2 regions of the Serratia sp. L9 genome follow, and region 2 is predicted to be linked to the other one. Evidence: predicted binding sites of a transcription regulator. Region 2 holds the regulator's gene; the other holds the start of a gene.

Region 1 (3,393 bases), 630 kb from region 2:
CGCCAGGAAGAAACTCAGCCCTTCACGCTGCTCTTCTTCCAGCGTTACTGGAGCTTGTTGCAACCACTCGCCGAGGCTATCAGCCAGATCCAACATTTTGTCGTAGGCATCGGCTTCTTTCTTGTTTGCGAAAGTCATTTTTTCCTCACCGTTTCTAACTACCACATATTTCACTTCAACAGCCATGAGCTTGTCCCTCAAAGGTTATGGTACTGTAATTTTATACAGTATAGTGTAATTTCAGACCGGGCCGCAAGCAGCCCGCCGTTGATTATTTCAACAGCCGCACTTTGCAGCTCTTGCCTTTGATTTTACCTTGCTGAAGCTGTTGCAACGCTTTGCGCGCGCTGGCTTTACGGATAGCCACATAGGCATGTACCGGGAACATATCGATTTTGCCCACTTCCGCGGCCGTCAGCCCGGCGTCACCCGTCAGCGCGCCCAGAATATCACCTGGGCGGATTTTTGCCTTGCGGCCACCGTCGATGCATAAAGTAACCATTTCAGCATCAAGCGGTGTGTTAGGTGCGCCGCTCAGTTCCGATACCGGAGCCCATTTTGCCTTCATCTGCAGGTAATCTTCGAGGGCATGTACACGAACCATTTCCTGTGGCGTACACAGGCTGATCGCCATCCCGCTCAGACCAGCACGGCCGGTGCGGCCAATGCGGTGAACGTGCACTTCGGGATCAAACGAAAGTTCGTAATTGACCACCAACTCCAATTCTTTGATATCCAGGCCACGGGCGGCAACGTCGGTCGCAACCAGCACGCGGCAACTGCGGTTGGCAAAGCGCACCAGCACCTGATCCCTATCGCGCTGTTCCAGATCACCATGCAGCGCCAACACGCTGATATCCCGAGCCTCGAGCGCTTCATACACGCTCTGGCAATCACGCTTGGTGTTACAGAATATTACGCAGGAAGAAGGTTGATAATGGCGGATTGCCGCCACCAGCAACGCAGGACGTTGATCGCGGGTGGTTTCATAGAACCGCTGCTCAATGCTGGCTTGCTCTTCGCCGTCGTCCACTTCCACATTCAGTGGCTCACGTTGCACTCGGGCGCTGATGCGTTCAATGCCCGCCGGATAAGTGGCAGAAAACAGCAGGGTCTGGCGCTGTGATGGCGTGTAACTGATCACATCATCGATGTCGTCGGCAAAACCCATGTCCAGCATACGGTCAGCTTCGTCCAGCACCAGGACTTGCAGGAGATCCAGCACCAGGGTTTTCTTGCGCAGATGCTCCTGCACGCGCCCTGGAGTACCCACCACAATGTGCGGCGCATGCACCAGTGAATCAAGCTGTGGCCCCACCGGTTGGCCACCGCACAGGGTCAGGATCTTAATGTTCTGCGTGAAACGAGCCAGGCGGCGCAGTTCTTTGCTTACCTGGTCGGCCAGTTCACGCGTTGGGCACAGGATCAGGGCCTGGGTCGCCACCTGGGCAACGTTGATTTTGTCCAGCAGGCCGATACCAAATGCCGCCGTCTTGCCGCTGCCGGTTTTTGCTTTGGCACGTACGTCCTGCCCTTTCAGGATGGCGGGCAGCGCTGCGGCCTGTACCGGCGTCATTTCGGCATACCCCAGTTCGTTGAGGTTGGCCAACTGTTCGGCTGGCAGCGGCAGGGAAGAAAAGGAAACTGTGCTCACGGCAATAACTCTTATAGCAAGTGGAAAGGCGGCGCAGCGGTTAGGTCGCACCGGATCAGGCGCAGATGATAACAGAGTTAGTGTGGATTCCGGATTTCAGGCGTTAAAAAAACCGTCGAAAACGGGTTTAGACAGCAGACAACTGCGCTTTGGGATCAATCAGGTTGCCCACAGCTGCGTACGCAATCGTTTTCGTATATACTGCGCGCTCGTTGTCAGACCGCGTTAATTATTACAAATCCAGGTACGAGACTATGTTAACTATTGGAACCGCCCTGCGCCCATCCGCTACCCGCGTTATGCTGCTCGGCTCAGGTGAGCTGGGTAAAGAAGTTGCCATTGAATGCCAGCGTTTAGGTTTGGAAGTGATTGCCGTCGATCGTTACGCCGATGCCCCAGCCATGCATGTGGCGCACCGCAGCCATGTGATTAATATGCTGGATGGTAATGCGCTGAAAACGTTGATCGAACAGGAACGTCCCGATTATATCGTGCCGGAAATTGAAGCCATTGCCACCAGCATGCTGGTTGAACTTGAACAACTCGGCCACCACGTAGTGCCCTGTGCCGAAGCCACACGCCTGACCATGAACCGTGAAGGGATCCGTCGCCTGGCTGCCGAAACGCTGGGTCTGCCGACATCCAGTTACCGTTTTGCCGATAGCGAAGCGAGTTTCCGCCAGGCGGTGGCAGAAATCGGTTATCCCTGCATCGTCAAGCCGGTCATGAGCTCTTCCGGCAAAGGGCAAAGCCTGATCCGCAGCGAACAGCAACTGAGCGCTGCCTGGAGTTACGCTCAGGAAGGCGGCCGCGCTGGCGGCGGACGAGTGATTGTGGAAGGCCTGGTACGCTTTGATTTCGAAATCACGCTGCTGACCATCAACGCCATCGACGGTATCCATTTCTGTGCTCCGATCGGCCATCGCCAGGAAGATGGCGACTACCGTGAATCCTGGCAGCCACAGCAGATGTCCGAATTGGCATTGAGCCGTGCGCAGGCGATTGCACAAGACGTGGTTAACGCGCTAGGCGGTTTTGGTCTATTTGGCGTTGAGCTGTTTGTCTGTGGTGATGACGTGATTTTCAGCGAGGTTTCCCCTCGCCCACACGATACTGGAATGGTAACCCTGATTTCGCAGGATATTTCGGAGTTTGCCCTGCACGTCCGTGCTTTTCTGGGGTTGCCGATTAACGCTATCCGCCAGTTCGGGCCGTCCGCTTCTGCGGTGATCCTGCCGGAACTTTGCAGTGACAACGTGCGCTTCAGTGGATTAGACGCGGCACTGACCGGCTACAATCAGGTGCGTTTATTTGGTAAACCGGACATCGGCGGTAAGCGCCGGATGGGTGTGGCACTGGCGACGGCGCCAGAGGTTGAGCAGGCCGTTGCCTTGGCGAAACAGGCCGCCGCTGCGGTGATCGTGCAGGGATAAAATCATCGGGGGTCGGTATGCCGGCCCCCGATAACCTCAGTAATTCTCGTCGTCTTCAGTATTGTCTTCCAGATACTCGGTTGGTGCTTCCTGCACGTCTTCCTCTTCATCATCGAACAGTACGCTAACCTGATCGCCCTGATGCTTTTCACGAATTTCCTGTGCGACGCGCGCGATGGCTTCTCCACTGCTCATGCCTTGTCCCATCATTTCATGGATACGGTCAGCAGCTTCTTGCTGCTCTTGATGGCTCAGTGACGGCATACCTGCAAGCATGTGTTTCTCTCCACGACAATAATGACCGTG
Region 2 (3,393 bases):
AAGATTAATAACCATAAAAATAATATAACAATTCGGTTTTTCCGCCCTCCGCCACTCCGGCTGAAGGTATCGGAAGAAAAGTGCTGTATATAAAAAGGAGAAAGCAATGTCGTTCGAATTACCTGCATTACCGTATGAGAAAAATGCCCTTGAGCCACACATTTCCGCAGAAACGCTGGAATACCACTACGGCAAGCACCATAACACCTATGTGGTAAACCTGAACAATCTGGTGAAAGGTAGCGAGTTCGAAGGCAAATCCCTGGTTGAGATCGTCAAAACCTCTACCGGTGGCGTTTTCAATAATGCCGCACAAGTATGGAACCACACTTTCTATTGGCACTGTTTGTCCCCGCAAGGCGGCGGCGAGCCAACAGGGGCAGTAGCCGAGACGATTAACAAATCCTTCGGTTCTTTCGCTGCCTTCAAGGAACAGTTCACCGATGCCGCAGTGAAAAACTTCGGTGCTGGCTGGACTTGGCTGGTGAAAAAAGCAGACGGCTCACTGGCGATCGTCAGCACCTCAAATGCGGCAACTCCGCTGACCGGTGAAGACAAACCGTTGCTGACCGTTGACGTGTGGGAACATGCTTACTACATCGATTACCGCAATGCGCGGCCAAAATACCTGGAAAACTTCTGGGCACTGGTGAACTGGGCGTTTGTGGAGAAGAACCTGGCGTGACGGCGGGGGATTAACCAATGATAAGGCGCAGCATGCTGCGCCTTTCTTATCAGTTCAATGCTGCGATAAAGCTAAAGATAATAATCATTGCCAAGGCACCAATGGTGGTCAGCAAAGACATTTTCAAATCGGTATCCATAAACAACTCCCTTTTCGATTGGTTTCCCAAGAGCATAAGCCACACAGTTAATACGTCAAATCATTTTCCCACAGTTCGTGATTATACCCTATGAATTTCAAGTTCCCGATAAGTGCCCAACAGGAAAGACGGCGGGTATAAAATCTTGTTATCAAACTCCTGCTTATAAATGCTGATTAGCTCTTCCACTTTTCTTCAATATGCGACAAAATCCGCAGTTCACAACTGCGTACCGGCAAAATGCCCCTCCTGTTCGAGCGACTTACGACTTCAGCACTAAAAACTCAGTTTTCGCTTATTTGGGAAAGGATCTACGCAGGCAAACGATTAACATCATACTTACATGCTGTAACATGTGGGTTCAGGAGTCATTCTTTACATGGCAACGATTAAAGATGTGGCCAAACGCGCTGGCGTTTCTACCACTACCGTTTCCCACGTTATCAATAAAACGCGTTTCGTCGCCGAAGATACCAAAGCAGCCGTTTGGGCTGCGATAAAAGAGCTGCACTATTCCCCTAGCGCCGTGGCCCGCAGCCTGAAAGTCAACCACACCAAATCTATCGGCCTGCTGGCCACATCAAGCGAAGCGCCCTACTTTGCCGAAGTGATCGAAGCGGTAGAAAACAGTTGTTACAGCAAGGGTTACACACTCATCTTATGTAACTCGCACAATAACCTCGATAAGCAGCAAGCTTATCTGGCCATGCTGGCTCAAAAGCGCGTCGATGGATTGCTGGTGATGTGTTCTGAATATCCAGACCAGTTACTGGGGATGCTGGAGGATTACCGCAATATTCCCATGGTCGTTATGGATTGGGGCAGCGCGCGTGGGGACTTCACCGATACGATTATCGACAATGCCTTCGAAGGGGGCTATCAGGCTGGCCGTTACCTGATCGAGCGTGGTCATCGGGATATTGGCGCCATTCCTGGTCAACTTTCGCGTAACACCGGCGGCGGCCGCCATCAGGGCTTCCTGAAGGCGTTGGAAGAGGCTCATATCGAAGTACGCGAAGAGTGGATTGTTCAGGGGGATTTCGAGCCTGAGTCCGGTTACAAGGCCATGCATCAAATTCTTTCGCAAAAACACCGCCCTACCGCGGTGTTCTGCGGAGGCGACATCATGGCGATGGGGGCTATCTGTGCTGCCGACGAATTGGGGCTGCGCGTACCGCAGGATATTTCGGTGATCGGTTACGATAACGTGCGTAATGCCCGTTACTTTACCCCGGCACTGACCACCATTCACCAGCCTAAAGAAAGACTGGGGGAAATGGCCTTCACCATGTTGCTGGACCGCATTATCAGCAAGCGTGAAGAGTCACAGGTTATCGAAGTACATCCTAAGCTGATCGAACGCCGTTCCGTTGCGGATGGCCCTTTTATCGATTACCGCCGCTAACTGCCCATGCCGGGCAGCAGTGTGTTGCCCGGCAGTTCTTCGCTTAGCCATTCCTGGTTGAGCGTGTCGCTGTCACCCAGATAATCCAATAACCACGCCATTGCCGGTGATTGGGCATTTTGCTGCCATGTCAGGCAACAGGCGCTGGGTGGGAAGGGTTCATGCAGTTGCAGCGCCACCAGCTCTCCGCTTTGCACCATCGGCAGAACCCGATGTGCGGGAACCATGCCGACACACAAACCAGCCCGCAGGCAGTCTACCGCCGAAACCCAATCAGGCACGTTTAACCGCCGCTGGTTATCCAGCGACCAAGTCACACGTTTGGGTAAATTGCGGGAGGTATCCTCCAGCAGCAATGAGGGATAAGGCCGCAATTGATCGTTATGCAACTCCCCTTTCAAAGCTGCCAGAGGATGGCTGGCATGCACCACGCACAGCCAGTTCATAAAACCCATATCACGAAAAGCATACCCACCGCCGACCGGCACCGCTCGCGTGGCACCAATCGCCATCTCCGCACGACCATCTACCAACGCATCCCACACGCCATTAAATACTTCCGGCTGCACCACCAATTCCACATCGGGGAAATGACGATAAAAATCCAGTACCAGTTGGCGGCTACGCAGCGGTTTCACAATCAAGTCGACCGCAATCCTCAATTGACCACGCCAACCATTAGCGACCTGTTGACATTGCCGCCGCGTATCAAGCATTTTTTTGATAACAAGCCGCGCCTCTTTAACGAACAGGACCCCGGCAGGCGTCAGTTCCACATCGCGATGGCGTCGTTCAAACAACGGCACGGCAAGCCATTGTTCCAATTGCCGCACGGTGTAGCTCACCGCAGAGGGTACCCGATGTAATTCCTGCGCCGCCGCACTGAAACTCCCCGTTCGAGCCACCGCATCAACCACATCAAGCGAATATTCAGACCACATAGCTTGCCTTCAAATTTTTTAATAGCATCTTGCAAATATTACCGTTTCACAAGCAGAGATCCAGCCGGATAAACTTGCCGGCGCTAAAAAACCTGCGACAACATAATTTTAACGAGAAATACCATGCGAAACTTTGGATTTATGTTTTACCTTGCCGGCCTGAGTATGTTGGGTTACCTGGCCACCGATATGTATCTGCCGGCGTTTGGCGCCATGCAACAGG

What was found. Region 2 encodes PurR, which represses purine synthesis genes. Its sites were predicted from a motif close to CANGCAAACGTTTGCNTG; they were not measured.
Region 1: the regulator PurR is predicted to act here: its motif matches at 1,834-1,851, upstream of purT (formate-dependent phosphoribosylglycinamide formyltransferase).

The regions. Positions count from the first base shown of each region.
Region 1 covers NZ_CP192591.1:3,553,715-3,557,107, reverse strand. The annotation lists gene ACQ86O_RS16830 (YebG family protein) at 1-186, opposite strand, end outside; gene dbpA (ATP-dependent RNA helicase DbpA) at 272-1,654, opposite strand; gene purT (formate-dependent phosphoribosylglycinamide formyltransferase) at 1,909-3,087, shown strand; gene ACQ86O_RS16815 (YoaH family protein) at 3,124-3,363, opposite strand.
Region 2 covers NZ_CP192591.1:4,185,393-4,188,785, forward strand. The annotation lists gene sodB (superoxide dismutase [Fe]) at 107-685, shown strand; gene ACQ86O_RS19935 (YnhF family membrane protein) at 735-824, opposite strand; gene purR (HTH-type transcriptional repressor PurR) at 1,204-2,229, shown strand; gene punR (DNA-binding transcriptional activator PunR) at 2,226-3,170, opposite strand; partial or broken gene punC (purine nucleoside transporter PunC) at 3,294-3,393, shown strand, end outside.